One region of the Clostridium sp. genome, then DNA from elsewhere that is predicted to be linked to it. Evidence: riboswitches for the same ligand, from Rfam matches in the RefSeq annotation. Region 1 holds a riboswitch; the other holds the start of a gene.

The links. A riboswitch is a leader RNA that binds a small molecule or an ion and turns the genes downstream of it on or off. The one in region 1 is predicted to bind cyclic di-AMP.
Region 2: another riboswitch for cyclic di-AMP. It lies ahead of ablA (lysine 2,3-aminomutase); the one in region 1 lies ahead of LKE46_RS16065 (cell wall hydrolase).

What each region holds. Positions count from the first base shown of each region.
Region 1 is NZ_JAKVOI010000001.1:3,217,802-3,229,858, reverse strand. Features, by position in the region: gene glmS (glutamine--fructose-6-phosphate transaminase (isomerizing)) at 1-336, opposite strand, end outside; gene glmM (phosphoglucosamine mutase) at 926-2,278, opposite strand; gene LKE46_RS16080 (NAD(P)/FAD-dependent oxidoreductase) at 2,372-3,964, opposite strand; gene LKE46_RS16075 (CdaR family protein) at 3,954-5,204, opposite strand; gene cdaA (diadenylate cyclase CdaA) at 5,168-6,022, opposite strand; cyclic di-AMP (ydaO/yuaA leader) riboswitch at 6,149-6,281, shown strand; gene LKE46_RS16065 (cell wall hydrolase) at 6,285-6,809, shown strand; gene LKE46_RS16060 (NAD(P)/FAD-dependent oxidoreductase) at 6,880-7,743, opposite strand; gene trxA (thioredoxin) at 7,847-8,164, opposite strand; gene LKE46_RS16050 (tetratricopeptide repeat protein) at 8,255-9,523, opposite strand; gene LKE46_RS16045 (DUF4652 domain-containing protein) at 9,566-10,324, opposite strand; gene ptsP (phosphoenolpyruvate--protein phosphotransferase) at 10,450-12,057, opposite strand, start outside.
Region 2 is NZ_JAKVOI010000001.1:2,672,227-2,684,283, forward strand. Features, by position in the region: gene LKE46_RS13060 (hypothetical protein) at 1-93, opposite strand, end outside; gene LKE46_RS13065 (TetR/AcrR family transcriptional regulator) at 90-725, opposite strand; gene LKE46_RS13070 (cysteine hydrolase family protein) at 831-1,349, opposite strand; gene LKE46_RS13075 (helix-turn-helix transcriptional regulator) at 1,470-2,402, shown strand; gene LKE46_RS13080 (hypothetical protein) at 2,616-3,617, opposite strand; gene ablB (putative beta-lysine N-acetyltransferase) at 3,786-4,646, opposite strand; gene ablA (lysine 2,3-aminomutase) at 4,618-5,904, opposite strand; cyclic di-AMP (ydaO/yuaA leader) riboswitch at 6,067-6,195, opposite strand; partial or broken gene LKE46_RS17755 (ISAs1 family transposase) at 6,528-6,851, opposite strand; gene LKE46_RS13095 (ISAs1 family transposase) at 6,973-7,272, opposite strand; gene LKE46_RS13100 (ISAs1 family transposase) at 7,259-7,678, opposite strand; gene LKE46_RS13105 (lysozyme inhibitor LprI family protein) at 7,968-8,576, opposite strand; gene LKE46_RS13110 (hypothetical protein) at 8,698-9,303, opposite strand; gene LKE46_RS13115 (helix-turn-helix domain-containing protein) at 9,456-9,701, opposite strand; gene LKE46_RS13120 (M56 family metallopeptidase) at 9,764-10,972, opposite strand; gene LKE46_RS13125 (BlaI/MecI/CopY family transcriptional regulator) at 10,978-11,340, opposite strand; gene LKE46_RS13130 (DUF1430 domain-containing protein) at 11,593-12,057, shown strand, end outside.

The sequences.
Region 1 (12,057 bases):
CATCTGTCTCAATTCAACATAATTTTCTATTATGCCATTGTGAACTACACTTATAGTTCCATCTCCATTACTGTGTGGATGTGCATTTACATCTGACGGCTCACCATGTGTTGCCCATCTTGTATGCCCTATTCCTATATATCCTTTCAAAGGTTTGTCTTTCAATTTACCCTCTAAATTTGAAAGTCTTCCCTTGCATTTAGTTACATTTATATGATCATTGTCAATTACCGCAACACCTGCTGAATCATATCCTCTGTATTCAAGCTTACTCAAGCCATTCACCAATATAGGTGTTGCATTCTCATTACCAACAAACCCAACTATTCCGCACATACTAATCTTCCTCTCAAAATTTGATAATTTGGATTTATCCTGTTATAAAACTATATTTTAGATACACAAACAAAATCCCCATACTCCAACATCTAAAAAAGAGTATAAGAAATGAGCCTATTGATATTCTTTTTTTAACAGGACATAATTGTGATTGATATAAGGGATACAAGAATTATCCCAGCTTCTCAATGAATATTGAGGTTTCAACACCAGACTGATGTTGTTTCAGAAATCACTTTCTGAGTTTATCAGCCGTTAACGGTAGTGCGACATACCGTGGGGCACCCGCCGAAGAATTCGATACTCCCCATCCTCGTCAACTTAAGTGACACTCCAAATCTATGATTGGGTTAGTGGAACTTGAATTTCACTTAAGTCCTGGCGCTTTTATGAAATAATTTCTTTATAATCACCTTCCTTCCCGAAATTAACAGCTTTAAATATTCCGTCAATACATTATATGATTTAAAATCATTCTTTGTCAACTATTAACACTATTAACTTTATATTAACATGTCTATATTTTATAATCAAACAAGATATAAATACCCATCCGGCATCTATACCTTGCATACAAAAACATCAATTATAAATTGGCCTTTTTTTCAATCAAACTTGCAAGATTACTCGCCATGTCATCTATTTCAGACTGTATCTTTCCTTCCAGCATTACCCTGACAAGCGGTTCTGTTCCAGATGGCCTTATAAGGACTCTCCCGCACCCATCCAATTTTTTCTCCATTTTTTCTATTTCAGACATTATCTGCTCATCTTCATTATATATATTTTTCTTGTCATTGGGTACTCTGGCATTTACAAGTACCTGCGGCAGCTCCTTTATAAAGGATGCAAGTTCCGAAAGAGTCCTGCCGCTCTCTTTTACTATGGAAGCTATTTGAAGTGCTGTAACAAGTCCGTCACCTGTCGTATTATAATCCAGCATAATTATATGTCCTGACTGTTCGCCGCCCAGTACATACCCATTCTTTTTCATTTCTTCCAGAACATATCTATCTCCAACCTTTGTCTTTACAGTATTTATATTTTCATTTCTCAATGCTATATCCAGTCCAAGATTACTCATAACAGTAACAACTACAGAATTTTTATTCAATCTTCCCCTGGATTTCAAGTACTTTCCTATTATTCCTATTATAAAATCACCATTTATCAAATTTCCATTTTCATCTACAGCAAGGCACCTGTCTGCATCGCCGTCAAAAGCAAGTCCCAAATCACATTTCTTTTTCACTACATAATCCATAAGTTCCTCTGGATGCGTAGAACCGCAATTTTTATTTATATTTATTCCATCAGGATCATTGTTTATTACATAAACGTCTGCACCCATCTCCTTGAAGGCTTTGACCGATGTCTTGGATGATGCTCCATTTGCACAATCAAGTGCTACCCTGAGCCCCTTTAAATTTACATCTATAGTTGATTTGGCAAATTCTATATAGTCAGTAAGAGCCTTGTATATTTTATTTGTCTTGGCTCCTATTTTTTCACCTGTCAGTACATCTATTCCCTTAAATTCACTTTCAATAAGTCGTTGTATTTTATCTTCCAGTTCATCTGAAAGCTTATATCCCTGTCCATTAAAAAATTTAATTCCATTGTATTCTACAGGATTATGAGATGCCGATATTACAACACCCGCATCTGCACCGTATTTTTTTGTGAGATATGCTATTGCAGGTGTTGGTATGACCCCTACACATATGGCTTTTGCTCCAACTGAAAGTATTCCTGAAACCAATGCCCCTTCAAGCATGTCTCCAGATATTCTCGTATCCATTCCAACAAGTATTTTAGGGCTTCCGGCTCCTTCCGTCAGTACACAGGCCCCGGCCTTCCCCAGCTTGTACGCCAGTTCACATGTCAATTCCTTGTTTGCAATCCCTCTGACTCCATCAGTTCCAAACATTCTATGCATTAAAAATACCTCTCTTATCAATTGTTAATCTTAAAATCAAATACACAAATCACATTATATTATACTGTGAATATTTATTCAAATGTTATTTATTTAAAAAGGCTTGTATTTACACATTATTTTTTCAGCTACTTTTATTCCATCAACTGCCGAAGATATTATACCTCCTGCAAATCCCGCACCTTCACCACATGGATAAATTCCCCCTGCAGATATGCTTTCAAGATTTTCATTCCTCGGTATCCTGACAGGTGCTGAAGTTCTAGTCTCTATTCCGGTTATAACACCATCTCCACTTGAAAACCCCTTTATTTTCCTTTCAAAATTCACAAATCCATCTTTAAGTGCCTCAATGACAGACGAAGGAAGACACCTCCTTAAATCTGCAAAATTATACCCGGGTCTGTAGCTTGGTTTTACACTTCCAAATTCATGCGATACACTATCTTCCAAAAAATCCCTTATTAATTGAACTGGTGCTTCGTAGCTTTCTCCTCCAACTTTATATGCCATACTCTCATAATGTCTCTGGAATTCCATACCGCTGAGAGGAAGATTATCTTCAAAGTCATTTTTGTCTACAGTTACAACTACAGCGGAATTGGCATTTCTTCCATCTCTTTTATAGTTGCTCATTCCATTTGTAACCAGCATGCCATTTTCGGAAGATGCTGCTACAACTTCTCCTCCAGGACACATGCAGAAGCTGTACACACCTCTTCCATTTTTACTTTTTGAAGTAAGTCTATAATCCGATGCACCAAGCCTTGGATGTCCGGCATATCTTCCATATTGATTTACATCTATCATGTGCTGGAGATGTTCAACTCTTACCCCAATGGCAAAAGGCTTCTGCTCCATAAATATGTTCTTTTCAAGCAACATCTCATATGTATCTCTTGAACTGTGCCCTATGGAGAGCACAAGATCATCACATGGCAGTTCTTCACTACCTATTGTAATTGACTCAAGTTTATCGTTTCTGACATTAAGATCGTTTAACTTCGTATTGAATAATATTTTTCCTCCATTTTTTTCTATTTCACATCTTATATTTTTTATAACATTCTTAAGTATGTCAGTTCCAATATGTGGCTTGCCGCTGTACAATATTTCTTCAGGTGCTCCATGCCTGACAAAAGTCTCAAGTACAATTCTACATCTGCCGTCTTTTGTTCGCGTAGTAAGCTTCCCATCTGAAAAAGTGCCTGCACCACCTTCCCCAAATTGTACATTTGATTCGGTATTCAATTGTCCGGTTTTCCAAAATCTCTCTATGGTGTTTGTTCTATCCTCTACCTTCTCACCTCTTTCCACTATAATAGGTTTATAGCCGAATTTGGCCAGTAGAAGACCTGCAAACATTCCAGCAGGTCCCATCCCTATTACAACTGGTCTATTAATGAGTTTTTGTGTCCCAAGTTTAACGTTATACTGATGTCTTTCATAAAATACTATATTTTTATCATGTATTCTTGACATCAATCTCTCTTCGTCTTCAGTTTCAATTTCTACTATATAATTCAACCTTATTTTGTTTTTTCGCCTGGCATCTACAGATTCTCTCAATATTCTAAATCTTTTTATACTCTCTTCATCTATATTCAATTTTTTAGCTGCCTTGGTCTTTAGAGTTTTTAAATCTTCATCAAGATTTATAGTCAAGCTATTTATTTTAATTGGCATTTTCACCCTCCGATGTTTTTTTGCTGATAATAACTTTCACGTTCTGTGGATTCTTTGATATAAGAGATACACCTTCAGGAAGTATCACATTTAAAGGAACGCTTTCCTCACCCTGGGACACGGAAGATAGATCTATAAAGCAAGATATGTCATTCTCGCTCAAATTGCTTAAAATACTTTCATTCCCGGAAACTACAATTGAAGAACTATTGTTTGAAAGTTGAGCCGTATAATTGTTATTCAGATTTCTCATTTCTATGTTAAGATTAAAGCTCTTCTCTTCAACCCCATTTGATTCACCACTTTTGGTTACTTCAACTTTCAAATTTACATATCCATTGCTATTTACAAGCTTTATTCCATCAGGTATTATCAATTTTACATCCACACTCCTGCTGCTTGAAATCGGGCTTAAATCCAATGGTTCCGTATCCAACCCATCCAGACTGGAAACAAGCTTGCGTTCGCCTGATACATATACTTTATCAGGCAGAGATACTACTGATCTAAGTATCATATTATCCTGAATCTTACCTACAGTCTTTATTTGAACAGGTACACTCTTGATATAAGCAACAGGTATATCTATGTTGACATATTTCGGACTTATATTTACATTTTTTACAATAGTTCCAGATGAATCCTCTGCTTCAAGAGCAACTTTTACTTTTGTATTTTTGCTGATATTTTTTATATTATATCTTGCAACTACATAATTCAAATTGTAGACTATGCTTGACGGACCGGATATCTGAGCATTTTTTATATTCAGCACAGGATTTACTGCATGAAGTCCATTCTTGGTTTCACCCTCTATGATAAGTTTTACTGGAACCGTCTTCTTAAAAATATCATCCAGTTCTATGGTCATCCATAAATTTTCTTCATTTAATATACTTATATTCTTCGGGCGCTTTTTAACTTTCACAGGTACATTGTTTTTCCCTTTTTTCATGACATAAGAACTCAAATCACATTCCAGTTCAAAATCATCAGGATTTATTGAAAACACCTCCGAAGCATTCCCTTTTACATCAAGAGATATTTTGTAATTATCGTCTCCTACCTTTATAAGATTTGACCGGGTGAGTGCAGTTTCATTTACTATTTTCACTGGAACAGAAATCTTCCTTTCCCTCATTGGATTTTCTACATTAAATATGTAAAGCCACAAGATAAAAGATATAATAATACAGCAGGCCCTTACAAGGATTTGGTTTTTTGAAATTTTCGCTTCCATTTATTTACTTTCCCCCTAAATCCCGACTGTTTTTCAGATCTGCTTTTCATTATACGTATCAATAAATTTCTAAGATGGTCTTTCGTATAGTCCCGTGTAATTCGGCCATGCACCGCAAGTGAAATAACCCCGGTCTCCTCAGATACAATAATCACCAGTGCATCTGATTTTTCAGATATTCCAAGTCCTGCCCTATGTCTTGTACCTAACTTCTTGTTCAAATCCCCATTATCGGTAAGTGGTAGGAAACATCCTGCAGCTACTATTCTATTGTTTTTTACAACAGCGGCTCCATCATGAAGAGGGGTATTAACTACAAATATGTTCTCCAGAAGTGCAGAAGATAGTATGGCATCGAGTCTTGTCCCTGTCTTTATTATATCCTGCAGCCCCGTAACCTGTTCTATTATAATAAGTGCCCCTGTTTTGCTTTTGGATAAATTATCCACCGCATTCACAATTTCAGTTATAATATTCCGCATGGTTTCTTCGTCATCGAAAATATGCTTGTCAGTAAAAGCAGTCCTGCCCAAATGCTCGAGTGCACTTCTGATTTCAGGCTGAAATATGATGATAATTGAAAGAACACCTATTGTCAATGTCTTTGTAAGTATCCAGTTTAACATTGTCAGATTAAAAAAACTGCTTATGGGTATCAATAGTATTAAAAGTATTATTCCCTTTAAAAGCTGTTCTGCTCTCGTTTCCTTTAGAAGCATATATGCTTTATATAAAATATAGGATACTACAAGTATATCCATTACAGATGACAAACTCATGTATTTTATCGAATTAATAAGTATTTGCAGCAGCTCCAAGTATCCCACCATCCCTTACAGAATATCTATTTACAATTATACACTATTTAATATTATTTATATCAGAGCTAAAAAGTATTTTATAAAATTTTAATAAAATCCGTATTTTTTTTTATAAAACGGACACAATATCATTAGCCTAAGTTTAACAAAAAAACACGGGGAAACCAAAAAACACTTGGGGTGAATCGTATTTATACGTAGGTTATGCCTTTACCGAACCCGTCAGCTAACCCCGCAGGTAACAAGGAGAGGATTTTATTTGAAAAAATTTTTTTGCTTTGTAAGTTTATTATTCATGCTATTTACTCCATTGGAAAAGATATCAGCAAATTCCATAATAAAAAAAGATATCAATCTTTTCAATGAAGAGGAAGAGATAGTCCAGGTATTTAACTACTCAAATCAAAAATTATATATAACTCAAAAAGACGTAGATTTAATGGCAAAAGTCGTATATGCAGAAAGCAATTGCGAGCCCTTTGAAGGGCAGGTTGCTGTAGCTTCTGTTATACTGAACAGATTGAAATACCCGGAATTCCCGAAAACCGTGCAGGAAGTAATAAATCAAAGGGGCGCTTTTTCCTGCGTTAGAAATGGAAATGTACCCGCAGTTCCAAACCAAAATAACTACAATGCAGTATCACAGGCATTAAAAGGGGTAGACCCCACAAATAAGGCAGTATTTTTCTATAATCCAAGAATAGCTACATCAACATGGATGAAAGATATAGGCAAGAGAAATGTTAAATCCATAGGTCATCATGTTTTCTTTGCAGCGGATTAATACGCCTGGCAGTTAGTAAAAAGGGGATGTCGCACTAAAAAATCAGTGTGACATCCCCTACTTTTTCTATTTACTCAATTGAATCCAGATAGGCAACCGCACTCAAAGCTGCCACCTGTCCCTGGCCAACTGACTTCATATATTGATAAGGTTTCCCGGTACAGTCTCCTGCTGCAAAACAACCTTTTATATTCGTCTTCATATCAAGATCTACCTTTATATGATTATTTTCCATGTCGAGTCCAGGCACAAGCTGGCCTGGTGATATACTGTCTTTTAAGACAAATATACCGTCTGCCTCAATTTCTCCATTTTTAAGTATAACCTTTTCTGCTTTATCACTACCCTGTATTTCTACAGCTCTTTCCCTTATAATTTCTATATTCTCATTTAATTTTAATTCACCTTTATACATTGGTATGTAATATATCTTGCCGGCAAGCTCACTAACATAGTTTGCTTCAGTTTCTGCTTCCTTGTTATATCCTATTATACATACCCTCTTACCTTTGTAAAGCGGCGCATCACAAGTAGCACAATAACCTACGCCCCTGCCCAAAAACTTCTCTTCTCCATTTAGAGGTTTTGTATATTCGACACCCGTTGCAATTATAACGGATTTTGCTTCATACATTTTCCCATTTGAATCCAGCGCAAAATAGTCTCTCATGGCATAAATAGTATTTATCTTTTCCGTAATTATGGATATATCGAGAAATTTTATATGCTCTTTAAATTTTTCTTTAAACTGCTGTCCCGTCATGTTGTAAAAGCCAAGATAATTATTTATTATAGGTGCTTTTACCAGCTTGTTGCTTAATTCTTCTATCCCGAACAAAGCTATATTCTTATTTCTTATCTTTGCATTAATTGCCGCTGCAAGACCTGCCGGCCCGCTGCCAACTACAGCTATATCGTACCTTGTACCTTCCATTTGGTTACCATCTCCATTTAAAAGTTTATAATAAAATGGCAAATCAACATAACAGTCAATCTGCCATTTCAATTCCATAATGGATAATCTATGACTATCAAAATTATATATGCTTTTCCAGTACTTGTTTTACGGCCTCTTTAGGTTTGAATCCAACAAACTTATCCACTACATTTCCATCCTTAAATACCATTACAGTAGGAATGCTTGAAACTTTGAATTGGGAAGCTGTATTAGGGTTTTCATCTACATTCACCTTGAAGAATTTGGCCTTTGATCCAACTTCTTCGGACACCTCATCCATTATAGGTGACAGCATTTTACATGGTCCACACCATGAAGCCCAAAAATCCACAACTACAGGAGCAGATGACTCATTGACCGACTGTGAAAAATTTTCATCTTTTATTTCTTCTATCATTCTTTCCAACCTCCTTATACCCTATAAGGGTATATCTTTTAATTATATTCTATACTCTATTATTTACTTAGTCAATATTTTTACGCATATTCAACTTCCTATTATAGAATGTATCACAGAATTATTATATATGGAAGTTGGATATTTATCTACCAATCTCTGTGCATACGCTTTAGCCATAGATTTATCCAGATCTCTGTAAATAAGTGCAAGTCTGTAAATTACCGTTTCTTCATATGATCCATCTTTATAATTCTTGTCATATTTGTCATAGTAACTTATAGCATTTTCTATATCACCGGATAGTTCAAGATTATAACCCAGCATGTAGATTATATCCGGGTATATAGAACTACTTAAACCATACCGGAAAGCCTTTTGAAGATATTCTTTTGCTTTTGTGTAATCCCTGTTGTTCAAGTAACTGCACCCTTTATTATAGAAGTAATCAACTCCATCTGAAACAAGAAGCTGTTTGGCTTTTATTAGAATCACCTTTTCATTAATAGTCAGAGAATCATCTTCTTCTTTAAAATTCATAAGTTCACTGTATAATTTATCATAATCTCTATTACCCATATAACTTTTAATGTCATTATAAGGGAAATTGCTTTTTTTAATATTTTTTTCTTTTTTAGGAACTTTTGAAGATTGACTTTTTTTGTCATTATGTACTACTTCATCTTTATAATGTTTCTGACCATTTATTAAACTTAACAAGTTAATTCCTTTTATATTTTGCAGCTTTCCATAATTATTTTTCCCAACTAACAAAAAATATAATACAGAGATTATTGCAATTACAATTATTATAGATATACAAATTTTTCTTTTTAAATTTACCTGTTTTTTAACCATCTTCATATCCTGAAGAGATTTTCTGGTTTGTCTTGCCATCTTATTATTTCTGTCAATTTGAAAAACCTTGTCCAAAAGTTCAATTGACTTGGAATATTTACCTTTTTTTATGTAACATAGTGCCAGATAGTTGTTTACATCAATCATATTGAAATCACTTTCACTGCATTGTTCAAGTAATGGAATCGCCTCATTGATTTTTAATTTTTTTATAAAGGATATTGCCTTATTATATAGTATCTTCCTGCTTACATCTCCATTTGAATTCTCAAGGTATTTTTCTGAAACTCCGTCTTTATTTGTCTGTGCATTCATCTTCCATAATTTACGGGCCGTTTCAATATCACCTTTTAAATACATGAGAAGTCCCTTTAGATTAATAGCGGCCGCATTGTGTAAATCAATAGATATGCTTTTTTCACACAATTCTACAGCCTTATCTATGTAACCGTCATTATACTTGTCCAAAGCTTTTGTATATATTTTTCGAGACTTATCCATAAAATTTACTCCTTCAGTAATTCAAAAGCATTTACATAATCATTATATTTCTGAAATTAATTTTCCGCTAGAGTCTCTAACTTTCATATCACTATTAAGGCTTGGATCAAAAGGCTCAATCACCCAATTTTCTATATGGGATTTATTATAGACATCGTCATCATATACATTTACCTTTAGATTTAACTTATTTCCATTTTTCTCCGCAGACATAACCTGCTGTTTGTCACTTGGTGTATCCAGAACCAAAAATACTTTCCCTGTATTCACATTCAGCATATACAGGTTTCCGCCTTTTGAAACCGTACCCATTGACATTCCAATAACAACGAGCAAATTTTCATCATCAGCCCATTCAATTGATTTAGGGGATTTTTGTGAATTATTTATAAGTTCAAAAGAATAAACTTTATCATTGCCTTTCAATATTATCTTGCCCTGTCCCTCTTCTATTGCCTCTTCACCTTTTCCCTCTATAGTTGCACTATATGTACCACCTTCGGAGCTTTCCCAGGGAGTATTGAATTCAACCTTGGTATTGCTGTCCAATTCCTTCTTGGTAAACTCAATTCCACCTGAAGTCTTAACTTTTGTATTGACTTCTTCCTGCTTGACTTCTTCCTTTTTGTCTTTAGTTTCACTACTGGACTTTTGAGTTGATTTTTGTGAATCCGCAGAATTATTATCCGAAGGAACTTGTGAAGTACTTGTATTATTTTTGCTGCACGCAGTAAATCCCAATGCCAAAATCAAAAAGAGAACACCTATGGATATACTCTTAACCATCTTAAAACTTTTCATAAAACCCCTCCTATCAAGGTAATTACACTATATCTATAGATTACCAATAAATCTGAATTTTTTCAATGCTTCAAATACAAAATCCCCACAATATCACTATCGGGGGATTTTAAAACTCAGTTATTTTATTTCTCCATTATGAGTTGTTTTGCTTTCAGTATTGAAGATGCACTCATTGAAAATTCATCCAGTTCATATTCTACCAATGTAGGAATAGCCCTCTCATCACCAGCCATCTCACCGCACATTCCACACCACTTTCCAGCCCTGTGTGCAGATTGTATTGTCATCTCTATAAGTTTCAGCACTGCTGGATGCATTGGATTATACAAGTATGATACTTTTTCATTCATTCTATCTGCAGCTAAGGTATATTGAATCAAATCATTAGTCCCTATACTAAAGAAATCTACATAATTGGCAAGTTCCTGAGAATTCACAGCAGCGGCAGGTATCTCAACCATTATACCAACTTCTATGTCATCTTTATACTGTTTGCCTTCATTTTTAAGTTCTTCTTTACATTGCTCGATTACATTTTTTGCCTGAAGTATTTCCTCCAGAGAAGATATCATAGGAAACATTATTTTGAGATTGCCATAAATTGATGCTCTAAGCAATGCCCTAAGCTGTACTTTGAATATGTCCTGCCTGTCAAGACAAAGTCTTATAGCTCTGTATCCGAGGAAGGGATTCATTTCTTCAGGTAATGGAAGATATGAGAGTTTTTTATCTCCACCTATATCAAGTGTTCTTATAACTACAGATTTGTTTCCCATCTTTTCAAGAACATATTTATAAGCTTCAAACTGTTCATCTTCGCCTGGCATCTCATCTCTATCCATATATAAAAATTCCGTTCTGAACAATCCTATGGCATCTCCACCATTTTCTATAACTTGATCTACGTCCTTGGGTTTTCCTATATTTCCTGCCACCAATACACGCTTTCCACTTTTAGTCCTTGTCTCTACACTTATAAGCTTTTTAAGTTTGGCTTTTTCCTTTTCATAATTTTCCTTCTTTAATTCATACTCGCTTATGGTTCTTTCATCAGGATTTATTATAGCAATACCTTCAATTCCATCAACAATTACTATATCTCCATCTTTAACTGAGGAAGTTATATCCTTCATGCCAACTACTGCCGGTATTTCCAGAGTTCTTGACATAATTGCACTATGGGAAGTTCTCCCACCTATATCAGTCAAAAACGCTGTAACCTTACTTTTATCAAGCTGCGCCGTATCAGATGGAGTTAAATCATGGGCCACTATTACTGTATTTTCCGCTACTTCTGAAATTCCTGATACATTGCCTGTAAGATTATCCAGTATTCTCTTTCCTACATCTTTTACATCTGCTCCCCTTTCCCTCAGATATTCATCTTCCATTGCTGCAAATGTTGCCATATACGTTTTTACCATATCAGAAAGTGCCTTTTCCGCATTTACACTATTGCTTTCAATTTCTCCTTCTATTGAGCCTGCAAATTCCGGATCATCCAAAAGCATAATATGACTGTCAAACACTGCCGCTTTATCAGCACCCAGTTCTTTTTCAGCCTTGGCTTTTATGTTTTCAAGCTGCTTTTTGGAGGCTTCAAGGGCAGTCTTGAATCTTGAAATTTCTCCTTTTACATCATCTACTTTTCTATCTTCTATTTTTATTTTTCTATCTTTTTTTAAATATACTTTGCCTATCGAATATCCTTTTGAAGCTGCAATACCTTT
Region 2 (12,057 bases), 550 kb from region 1:
ATTAATGAATAATATTTGTTTGCCAGATAGTCCTGCATAAACAATCAGGCTGGTTATAAACCACTCTGCCAGCAATATTCCAATTCCTTTCATTGTTTATCGCCCCTTAAATAGATTTTATTGAACATCGTAATATGTTTTTCTAAAAAAGATAAAGCTTCTTCATATTTTTCGGGCTGATTGTCATATTTTGATAACAGCAAATACAAAGGTGAATAAAACTGCAAGGCCATTACCATTGGGTCAGCATCAACATAAACTCCATCATTTATTAAATTAGTGAACACGCCTGATATATAATCTAAGCCCTTGTCTATTATCAATTCCCTGAAAAACTTGCCTGCCTCCGAAGTTCTATACTGTTCCATTGTCAACATTCTACGCAGTTGCGAACCATACTCTGTTTTAAGATAGAACTGAAACATTGTAACACTAATACGGAATAGTTCCTCCCTTACATCACTTTCTCCTGAGAGAATATTGGCCATGCTTTCAGGGGGAATAAAAGTAGAAACTTCCTCTTGATAACGACGCTCAATGTCTTTGAGAATTGAGTTGAAAATGTCTTGTTTTCCGCTATAATGCTTGTAAAGAGCGCTCTCCCGTATTCCGATTTCTTTTGATATGTCACGGATACCAACCCCATCATAACCTCTTTCAGAAAACAATTTTAGTGCAACTGTCAAAATAACTTCCTTTGTATCCCGTGTTTTGTTTTTTGGCATAATAACCTCCATCAATAAATATTGTGAGCAGTCGTTCACCATTATTATAGTGAACAGCTGCTCACTTGTCAAGAAAGGCTAGTCGGCCTTCTTCATTGACTGAGTTCAGTAATGTTTCTGTGCTTCAAAGATGTGATTAGGTAACAAGTCATTTAAACTAATGATTTTACTGCCTTTACTTTCATAATAGCGCAGCATTTCGTCAATTTTCCTTTTATCATAACTTGTAATGCAATCTGATAATACATTAACGCTATAATTTGCTTTGCGTAAATTATAACAGGTTGATTTAACACAAGCAACAGCATCTGCTCCTGTTATGTAGAAATCACATATTTCATTTTTACTAATAAAGTCTGTAAATTCTTCACTACTTAATGCGTTTCCTTTGTATTTTGTAAAAACATTTTTTGATACTATTTTCAAGTCTGAAGCTAATTCAGATCCATATGTATTGGGTTTAAAAGTCCTCGTGCCGGCTGATAAATTTTCATGCCTTATATAAATAACATGAATATTATTATTGACAATATCAATAGCTTTATTGATATTGTCAATAATACCCTTGTAATTCTTTGTTATGTCATTTTGAATATCAATTATTACTAAGGCTTTTTTCTGCATAGTGTCTCCTCCTGATAGGTAGATTGATTTGTTTACTTTTTTATTGTAACATGTAATTGTTGACAACATTATGGCAACAATCTATAATGATAAAAATAAATTTTGAAAGGCGGCTATCAGATGAAAGTTGACAGGCTTGTTAGCATTATTATGATACTCCTTGATAAAGAGCGTATAGGCGCACAGGAGTTAGCAGATATGTTCGAAGTTTCACCCCGCACAATCTACCGCGACATAGACACTATAAACATGGCGGGTATTCCTGTTCGCGGGGCACCGGGAGTGGGCGGCGGCTTTGAAATCATGCAGAAATACAAGATTGATAGAAAGGTTTTTTCGACTGCCGACCTTTCCGCTATCTTGATGGGGCTTTCCAGTCTTTCTAACATGATACGAGGTGATGAACTGGTAAACGCCCTTGCGAAAGTCAAAAGTTTTATCCCCGCCGATAGAGCGAAAGACATTGAATTAAAAGCAAATCAAATATATATAGATTTAAGTCCGTGGATGGGCAACAGGAACATACAACCATATTTAGGAATTATCAAAACAGCTTTACAGGAAAGTAAGCTACTGACCTTTGAATATACAGACCGCTACGGAAATAAAACCGCACGAACAGCCGAGCCGTATCAGCTTGTATTGAAAAGTAGTCATTGGTATTGGCAAGGGTATTGCCATAAAAGAAATGATTTTCGCTTATTCAAACTATCCCGCACATCAAACCTACAAATACAAGAGGAATTTTTTACGCCACGAGATTATCAAAAACCGCAGTTAGATTTTACTGATATTTTGACAACTATGCAAATAAAAATCAAAATTCGTATTCATAAATCTGTCATGGACAGGGTACTTGATTATTGCACTTATGAACACTTTTTGCCAGACGGTGATGAGCATTACATTGTTAGTTTTCCTTTCATAGAGAACGAATACTACTACAATATTCTTTTCAGTTTTGGGGATAAATGCGAGTGTTTAGAGCCGTTACATATCCGCACAGAAATGAAGCGTAGAATACATGATATAGCTACCTTATACGAAAACTAGAACTTTGTTTTGCTATCAAGAATGCTTGAAAAAGCAGATATTGATAAGCCTTTAACCATTCATCAACTTAGATTAGACATACTTTTGCCAGCAGAGCATTGATAGTCTTCACCTTTCATATTTATTCTTTGAACTTTGATATTTTGTATTAGTCGAATACCTTATCGTACTGGGAATCAAAATTAACAGGGGCATTTGTCTCCAGATAAAAGTTCACATTTGCATAATTTGGATTAAATAAAAATGGCCTTTTGCAGTTTCCTTTGGATCCCCGGTTGCAGTAATAGTTGCGTCGAAATTACCACCGCCGTTTTGTTTGTCAAAATTACCACTGAAATTCAGTTTCTTATTTCCGTCTTCATAGCCGCTTATATATTTTGTTTCGTAAATTCCGCTTATGGTACTGTTATCTATTTTTTCAATAGTCACCGTGGCCTCACCTATTTTTATAAACTTTCCATCTTTTTCAATTGTTATATTCTGGACGTATTTTCCAAGGTATTTTTCAGGGTTGGACAATTTGTCCGGGTTCGAGGAGTTGGCGGTCTGCACTATTGTTTTTTTACCTGAAAGATCAGGTTTTTTAACTGCAGTTGAGTTAATGTCATCTATTTTCAGCAGCAGTTCAAAGGTCAAATTGTGATTTTGATTGTTTTTATCGGTACCTGAAAGAACTCCTGATCCAAGTACGGTTTTGATCAACCCGTTCTTGTCTGTGGTGACAGTTCCCTTGATATTTTTTACAAATATATTGTCCGCGAGTCTGGGAACATTGAATCTGCCATCAGTTTTTTCTTCTCCGGAGGAACTGACAGCAGCATTTCCTCCAAATAAATTTTTGAATTGAAAGGATACCAGTGCATTTATAAGTGATGGTACCTGGGTGTTGTTCAAGGATCCCGAAAGCTCCCTGGATCCATCCTGCTTTACATTGACTGCAACGGAATCTTTTAGATTTCCCACAATGGCATCTGCTATCTTTTCAAAATCGGAAGCCCTGTCTTCATCAAAAGGATTTGCCATATTCCAGTTTGTGCCGTTTGTAAAATTAGTTACGGAATAAGAGGAAGATTTTTGGGGCTTATTTATTATGGTATTTTTGTCTATATAGTAATAGCTTTCAGCTTTCTTTGAGCCGTTGTAAATTGTATTTGTATCCTCCTTTGACTTATTCGATATATCGTATTTGGACAGATCACTGCTGGAATACACCACATTGGTGCCGTCCTTTATGACAAAGGATGTGTCTACGGTATAGTTTGAAAGTTCACCGGTGCAGGCTCTTATCAGTGATATTTTGTATTGTAAAAAATAAGCAGAGAAAATTTTTGGCTTTTCTCTGCTTATTGAACAGTTAAGTATCTACACATTGTCCTGTAAATTTCAGATATTATTGATGTTTTTTACCCAAATATTCATGTTCTCGAAACCACCGCATATATTGCAATTATTTATAAGTTTTCCTCTGAATGTATAGCCTTGCTTGCTGAGTACAAGATTAATACTAGGATGGATTGCTCTGGACAGACTATATAGGGTTATAAATCCCATTTTCTTAAGCTCCAATTCCAGGGAATAGATTATATTAGACAGTATGCCTTTATTCCTATAATGTGGATGAGTGACACAGTCGGTTATTTCTGCATTCAAATTTTCTCTATCCAGATCTGCTGAAGCTATGCCGATTATTCTGCTGTCATTGTCCACAGCTACCTTATATAGGACTTTTTTATTCAAAGTGTTTCTCAGATAATCTTCATTGAAAATTTCAGAGGGATAAGTGGAAAATATCTGGGAAAATAATTTTATCATATTCTTTATATCACTTTCCGCTGCATTTCTTATGTGGTAGTTGAAATTGCTGCTTTTATAGATAAAAGTGTCCTTCTTATTCAAGCTCTGTCTTAAAATCAGGTCCTCTTTAGAATGTTCACTATAGAGTCTTCTGTTTTTGTTGATGAAATAGGACATACAAAATGCATCCTTACCTTTAAAATAGCCATCTATTTTACCTTCCAATTCAAAACCTGCCTTAGTAAAATTATCCAGATATTCAATATCACAGTTGCATATGATTTTTCCAAGACGCTGTCTTGAAACAAAATGAATAAGTCTTTTTATATTTTGAACTGACATAGTGTAAAATTTGATTATTTTTACACGACTGTTGGTGTAGTCCACACATATTTTATCCTTATCTATTTTGATATAATAATTATTTAGCTGACAACTGCTTGCACTCATTATATTGTCTTCTCCTTTCCATTCTTGCATTATTGCTGGGAGTCAAACATACTCTCTCATTTCTAAACAATTTTTCCAGGCCTTCACGTTTAGTCTTCTTAAATTTTTGACATAGTCCACAATGTTTGCAGTGGTGGCTTTTATCGGATGGCTCAGTATAAGTACACAATACACCCTCATAGTTTCTGAGTATTAATTTTTCAGGTGTCTGTGAGATCAAATACTGGGGACCTACAGGTATTTTTCCACCGCCGCCTGGAGCGTCAATCACAAAAGTGGGTACTGCAAATCCAGAGGTATGACCGCGTAAAAGCTCCATGATTTCTATGCCGGTTGAAACTGATGTTCTAAAATGTTCAATACCCTGGGATAGATCACATTGATATATATAATAAGGTCTTATTCTGTTTTTTACTAATTTCTGTACAAGATTTCTCATAATATAAGGACAGTCATTGATATTTTTTAAAAGTACTGATTGATTTCCAAGGGGAATTCCTGAATCAACAAGCATCTTGCAGGCCAGCATTGATTCTTCGGTTACCTCGTTTGGATGGTTAAAATGTGTGTTAATCCAAACCGGATGATATTTTTTTATCATTCTGCACAAACTGCTGGTTATTCTCTGAGGCATGACAACTGGTACTCTGGTTCCAATTCTTATGACTTCAACGTGATCTATCTTTTTTATCTCCTTTAATATAAATTCAAGCTTCTCATCTGAAATACACAGTGCATCACCGCCGGATATCAATACATCTCTAACTTCGCTGTGAGCTTTTACATATTCTATAGCTCTTAATATATCATTGTTTGATAGAGAATTATCATCGTGCCCTGCAAACCGCCTTCTTGTGCAGTGTCTGCAGTACATAGAACATTTTTCAGTAACAAGGATGAGTACTCTGTCAGGATATCTGTGGGTTAATCCGGGAACGGGAGAATCGAGAGTTTCATGCAGTGGGTCATTTATATCACATTCTGATATTTTGGTCTCTTCTATGGTGGGAATCGCTTGTCTTCTAATAGGACAATTATAGTCATCCGGATCAATCAATGTTGCATAATAAGGTGTTATTGCCATCCTTAGCTTTTTAAGACTAGCTTTTACTCCATTTCTTTCGTCTTCAGTAAGATTTACTACCTGTTCCAGTTCCTCCAATGTGGTAAGTCTGTTAGAAATCTGCCATTTCCAACTGTTCCATTCATCTTTTGTGACGTCTTTCCATAGTGGTATATTCCAGTATTTTCTTCTCAAACCAAACACTCCTTTTAAAAGTTAACAATATAATATAAAGAATTATTTGTGCTACATGGAAGCTGCTGGATAATCAAAAAACAATAAGCTGCAGAGAAGTCTCCGCAGCTTATAAAGCCATAATTCAAAGGTATATCAAAAAATACAAATTCGTGTATACCAAAAACTTCCCTTCAACGCTTACGAGATTAGCTGACGGATTCGGATCGAAGAAATTAACCCTACCTGCCTACAGCAGGATTCACCCCAAAATTGGTTTTCCCGTTCAAATTGATTAAGCGCTAGTAACATTGTAACATTTTTCACATTTATTGTTATACACATAATCATAACACTTTAACATATACATGTCAAATGCACAAATATCCAAACACACGGCAAAAGCATGAACCCATCTCCTTCCAAAATTCTCTTACAAGAATTTTTTAAAAAATACCTTTGCAGTATTTATATATGAGATATGCCATATTTCCCCTGAAATATACTCTGGTATTACTGTGAGCTGGTGTAAGAAGCGGGCCAGAGCTTAGACCTTTACTCATTTAAAAGAAAACCTCATTCGAAACCGGATAGTCCTTGATGGATATATCCAGTCTATAAATTTGTACTCTTTTTAAATTTTCTTACATATGTCTAAAATTTATGAATAATATATATTCAAGATATTCCAGACTAAGCAATGCCTGAAACCTTCTGGATTTCAAGCTTTTCTTAGGATATCTTTCTTCATCTTTTTTTACTAAGTTAAGAGCAATTCTTTTTAGTAGTCCAATGTTTTGCGGTTTGTTTCCTGTTCTGTTCCTATTTTCATCTTCTCTAAAAGTTACATCCAGGTTCCAATGGGTGCTCTCAATTCCCCAATGTTTTCTTGCTGCTTGTGAGAAATCTTTTACATCCTTGATACTTCCCAGATAGTATCTACACTCCTCTGTCTTTCTGCCATTTTCTTCACACTTTCTAAATAACCATACCTATGCCATTTAATTTTCTCCACTCATTTTTAGCTTCCATCCATGATATATCAGTAGAATAGTAAAAGATTCTTTCTTCAATTCTGCCATGGGATTTTTACATAGTGCGGCAGCACTCAATTTTTTCATCCTTTACCTTCTCTCGTTTCACATCTTTGAAATATTCTTCTACCTCATTGTATAAAACCTTGTGGTTTTCTTTAAGTGCCAGGACATAGTCTGCTTTATTGTTTCTTACAATCTTTTCTGCAATATCTTTCTGGCATCCCATTGCATCAATTGTAACAATACTGCCCTTTATTAACAGCATATCAAGTAATTCAGGTATTGCAGTAATTTCATTGCTTTTTTCATCTGTCTTTACCTGCCCTATAATAAGTTTGTTACTGCTGCCCATGCACTTTTACTATATGAACTGCCTTTTTATTATTCCTTTTGTTTTCTGTTCCCCGCATTGTTTTTCCGTCGATTGCTATTATCGTGTTATTCTCAATCTCTGTTACTTCTCTCATCCAGAGCACAAAACATCTTTCAAACTGTTTGGGATCTATTAAATTTAATACTCTTTCAATTGTATGATGTGTTGGTATGCCGTTTGGCAGTTCAAGGTACTTCCTTAGCCAATCCTCTCTTTTAATTGCCCAGGCTTCAATGTCCTCCCAATCATTGCAGCTGCATATTGTCGCTGCAACTGCAATAAAAATGATATCTATAAGCTTATGCCTAACTTTACCTTCCTGTCTTATATCATAGATTACACTAAAATGCTCAAAAAAGCTTCCCTTATATTTTTTTACTACCATATTCAATAACCTTCATAACAGGACTTTAATTTTTAGTGGTAATTTATTCATTGGACAATCATTCCTTCATGCTTTTGCCGTGGGCAAAATTGCTGGGAACAAGCAGGCAGAACTATGAATGTGTATAAATACATATTCATAGTTATTTTCCAAAAAATAGAAATTACTACAGGAGCATAATCCTATACAATTTTCAAACAAATTCTGTCTCATCTATTATATTTTACACAAATCTATGAACGCTCTCTTTTTGTGTGCTTGCTAAAATATATCAAATAATAAATATATTTTAATTTGTCATATATTTATTAACTAATTCATAACATCTTTTCTTTGTTGAATTATATAAAGACATATAATATGCAACATTTTCAAAAGTTCCTCCATTATATTTTAACCCTTCTTTATTTGCCATATCTTCTTTCCATTCTATCCATTTAATTTGTTCATTTTTTAAATTCTTCATTATTTCTGGAGATAACTCTTTTTTTAGTAAGGCATAAATCTCATTTAATGCTTTATCATACATATCATAAGATTTTCCGTAATAACTCTTCATAGCATTTGTTATCCCAGAATCTGAATCCTTCTTTTCCGGTAAATCATCAAGTTCTTTTTGAATATTATCTAATTTTCCTAAAAATTCTTTTCTTCTTTCCTCTACTTTTGTTATTGTATTATCCTTCTGAATATTATCATTTTGTTTTATTCCATTTGTTAAATCTGACAAGCCTTTCTTATTTGAATTATCAACTTTGTCCAGACTATTTTCTGCTCGCTGATTTTGTTTTGGCTCACTTACGTAATTTTGATTTTCTTTACTGCCTTTTGTACATGCTACTAATGCAAGTATTAATAATGCCATGATAATAAAAAGTACAATTTTTTTATTTTTCATTAGTATTCCCCTTTTGATTTTATTTATAATTACATTGGGATATGTTTAAAATAGCGTTAATACAAGTATACAAAATTTTTAGGGAAGCCATTCTGACTTCCCTAATGTACCTTTAAGGCATTTAGAATTTTTTAGAAAGATAATACGTTACAGTTTTTATATCATTATTGTTTCCAGACTCATTCATCTCTTGAGATAGTTTCGTATTACAAGTAAACTTTTTATCATCATTTTGTAACCAAACAGCGGATATTGGTTTCCCAAAGTTGGCGTTATCAATAACAATGATGATTATATCTTTTAATCCATCTTTATTTACATCTTGAAATGAAACTGCTTTAACATCTACATTATATGGGAAAGGTGTATCTTCAAAACTATAAAGAATATCTCCATTTTCACTGGTTAGATAAAACACTACCGGTATGTGGTTGCCGCCTGTAATTTTCCCCGATACAAATTTTACATTACCCCATGAATTTAAATCAACCATAAAAGACTGATTTTCAATAGTAGTAAAACCTTTTATATTTTTTATATTATTGGTGCCAGGATCTGACTTTGAACTTGTTGCATTTGTGCTATTTTGAGTATAAGTTTTTGGTGTAGATGACACTGAAGATGATTGATTATTTTGTTGCGGAGGATTAGTAGTTAAATTGGTTCTTCCACAAGCCGTCATAAGCAAAGATGCTATAATAATTGTTGAAAATATTTTTTTATTCATATTTTCCCTCCTATGACTATTCTTTATCTATTCTATATATAATATTTAAATTTGCTATAGTAATGTCCTTTTTTCATTAAACATAACATAATTATATCAAATTTCAACATTAAATTAAAACACAGGCTGATTATTAAATAGAAAAAACATTCTCATTCCTTACCAAGAAGCCATAATATACTTACACCTAAAGCATCACCTATGGCAACAAGTTCCTTGTCTGTAACTGGCCTTGTTTTGGATTCAATTTTGGATATTGCTGTTTTTTCAAGGGTTATACCTCTTACTGCAAGTCTGGCAAGTAAATCGTTTTGAGTTATTTTATGCTTGCTTTTAAGCCTTGCATATTTGACCTTGTCACCAATTAAATTTTTATTCCTATTTTTAGTATATGCCATCAAGCTAATCCTCCACAATAATCCTTTGTCTATATTGATTATATGTGAGAAATAATATTGTATTATTTATTCCAAACTGCTGAAACAAATTTTCCAATTATATCTGAATCTTTGACCTCTATATTAACCGCTTTGCAGTTTTCAGCATGTTCTTCTCTCAATTCTTTCGGGGCATCTTTATAGGTATATGTTTCTAACGTTACTGTTGCGCTTCTATTTACTACTGATTTTTTCTCTGTATAATCACTATTGCTTTGATTTAATCTTTTTTCAGCTACAATATTAGTATTATTTTGTAGAGATGTTGCTGATACCTTATTGATATTTAATGCAAACAGTGAGCTCCCTACAATAGCTAGTGATATGGCTATAACTGCCATTCCCTTTTTTCTTGGCTTCAAACTTAACATATTTTCTATCCTCCTTTTCGTTATATTTACTTTTTTATCAGTTAACTGTGATGATATTGTAGAAAGTTTAAGGTTATTTCTATACCTAACAGATTTTACTAAAAGCAATGCGTATTCTTTGATATCTTCTGTTTTAGCTCCAATAACAACTGCTTCATCACAGGATAACTCACATTGTTCATTAAAAAATTTTCTAAATATATACATTAACGGATTAAACCAATGTAATGACATTGATAATATCATAAGAAGCTTTATGATATTATCTTTCCTTTTAAAGTGGAATAATTCATGCCTGAATATCCATTTTAATTCATTGTTTGAAAATTTTTGAGCTGGTAGAATTATTGTAGAATTTAATATTCCTATTATAGCTGGTGAAGAAATTCCTTTTACTATTTTAACTTTTATGTTCTTACTTATATTCAAATTTATTTTTTCATTATCCAAAATTTTTGCTATTCTTGTATCTTTTACAAAAGTCATATTATTTCTAACTTTTAAATAAAATTCACCCTGAAAATAAATATAGTATAGTAAAATGCCTATTGCTCCGATAATCCAGATCAGCATTGTGATATAAGTGTAATCGATTATATCAATATTGCTTAGATGAGGTTGGGTTAGGTTATATAGAACTCTATGATAAGCAGTATAATTTTCATTTGCGAAACTATTTATATTTATATCAAGTTTAATATTAACTACTAAAACCATTCTTATAATGACCATAACAGCTAAAAAGTAATTAAATTTATGGCTATATTTATCTAAAAACTTATCTTTCATAATAATTATTCCCAATATTAATATTCCTGTAAGCAAACTTGTTCTTAATACTTCTACAAAAATATCTTTCATTTCAATTACCTACTCTTTATCCACTTTTCAAGTTCATCTAAATCTTTATCAGTGATTTCATCACTTTCCTCAAGTGTAGATATTATACTTTTTAATGATTTTCCATGAAGATAATTAAAGAAATCTCTAGTTTCAAATTTTAAGTAATCATTTTCTTCTACTATTGGGATAAAATAAGATTGCTTGCCTATTCGTTCTGTAGCAAGAAAATCTTTTTTTACAAGTCTTGATAAAGTTTTGGATGTAGTACTGAGTTTCCACTCCAGAATATCTTCCATATGTTTGGCTACATCCTTTGTAGATACTTTATCTTTTCTACTCCAGATAAATTTCATTATTTCAAGTTCTGTTCTGGGAAGTTTTTTCATTTTACAATCAACCTTTCTTTTATTATTTCTTAAACAAAGTGTATACGACAATTGTCGTAATGTCAATATTTTTATTAAATATTTTCAAATAAGGTCTTTACTTTTACAGTTGTAAAAGTTATAATTTAGTTAACAAGTACTTGTTAACTAAATTAACCTGTTGTGCTAGTTAAATTAGGAATAATAAAGTAGTGAAATATTATAAACATTGGCTGCTCTTATATCGAAAATAAATAGCATGGAGGAGTTTTTTTGAAAAAAATCAAGTATATCATTAGTTTTTGTATTGTGTTTATAGGACTTTTAATTATCGGGGAAAGTCATATTTTCTATTTGGATAATTTTTATACTAAATATGCCAATACTACATTGTATCTGCAAAATGATACGACAAGTGATGAAATGATTGGTGATATTATTGATTCAGCAGCTGATAATAGAGTTGAAGTATTTACTTTTATACGATCTCAGCCAAATAGTTCCCTTACTGAATACGATATTTACGGGACACCGGGAGTTGAAAAAAGTATAAATCAGAATTCAAATATACTTAAAGGAAAGTATACAAGCCTTTTCCTAGGGAATATCAACTTTAAATTCAAAGATATTGGTAGTATACCTGATATCAAAAATCAAAATGAATATTACATTATCGGAAGCAGGGAAAAAGCCAATCAATTTAAAATGGGCTTAATTGACAAGTATGCAGGCAATCAT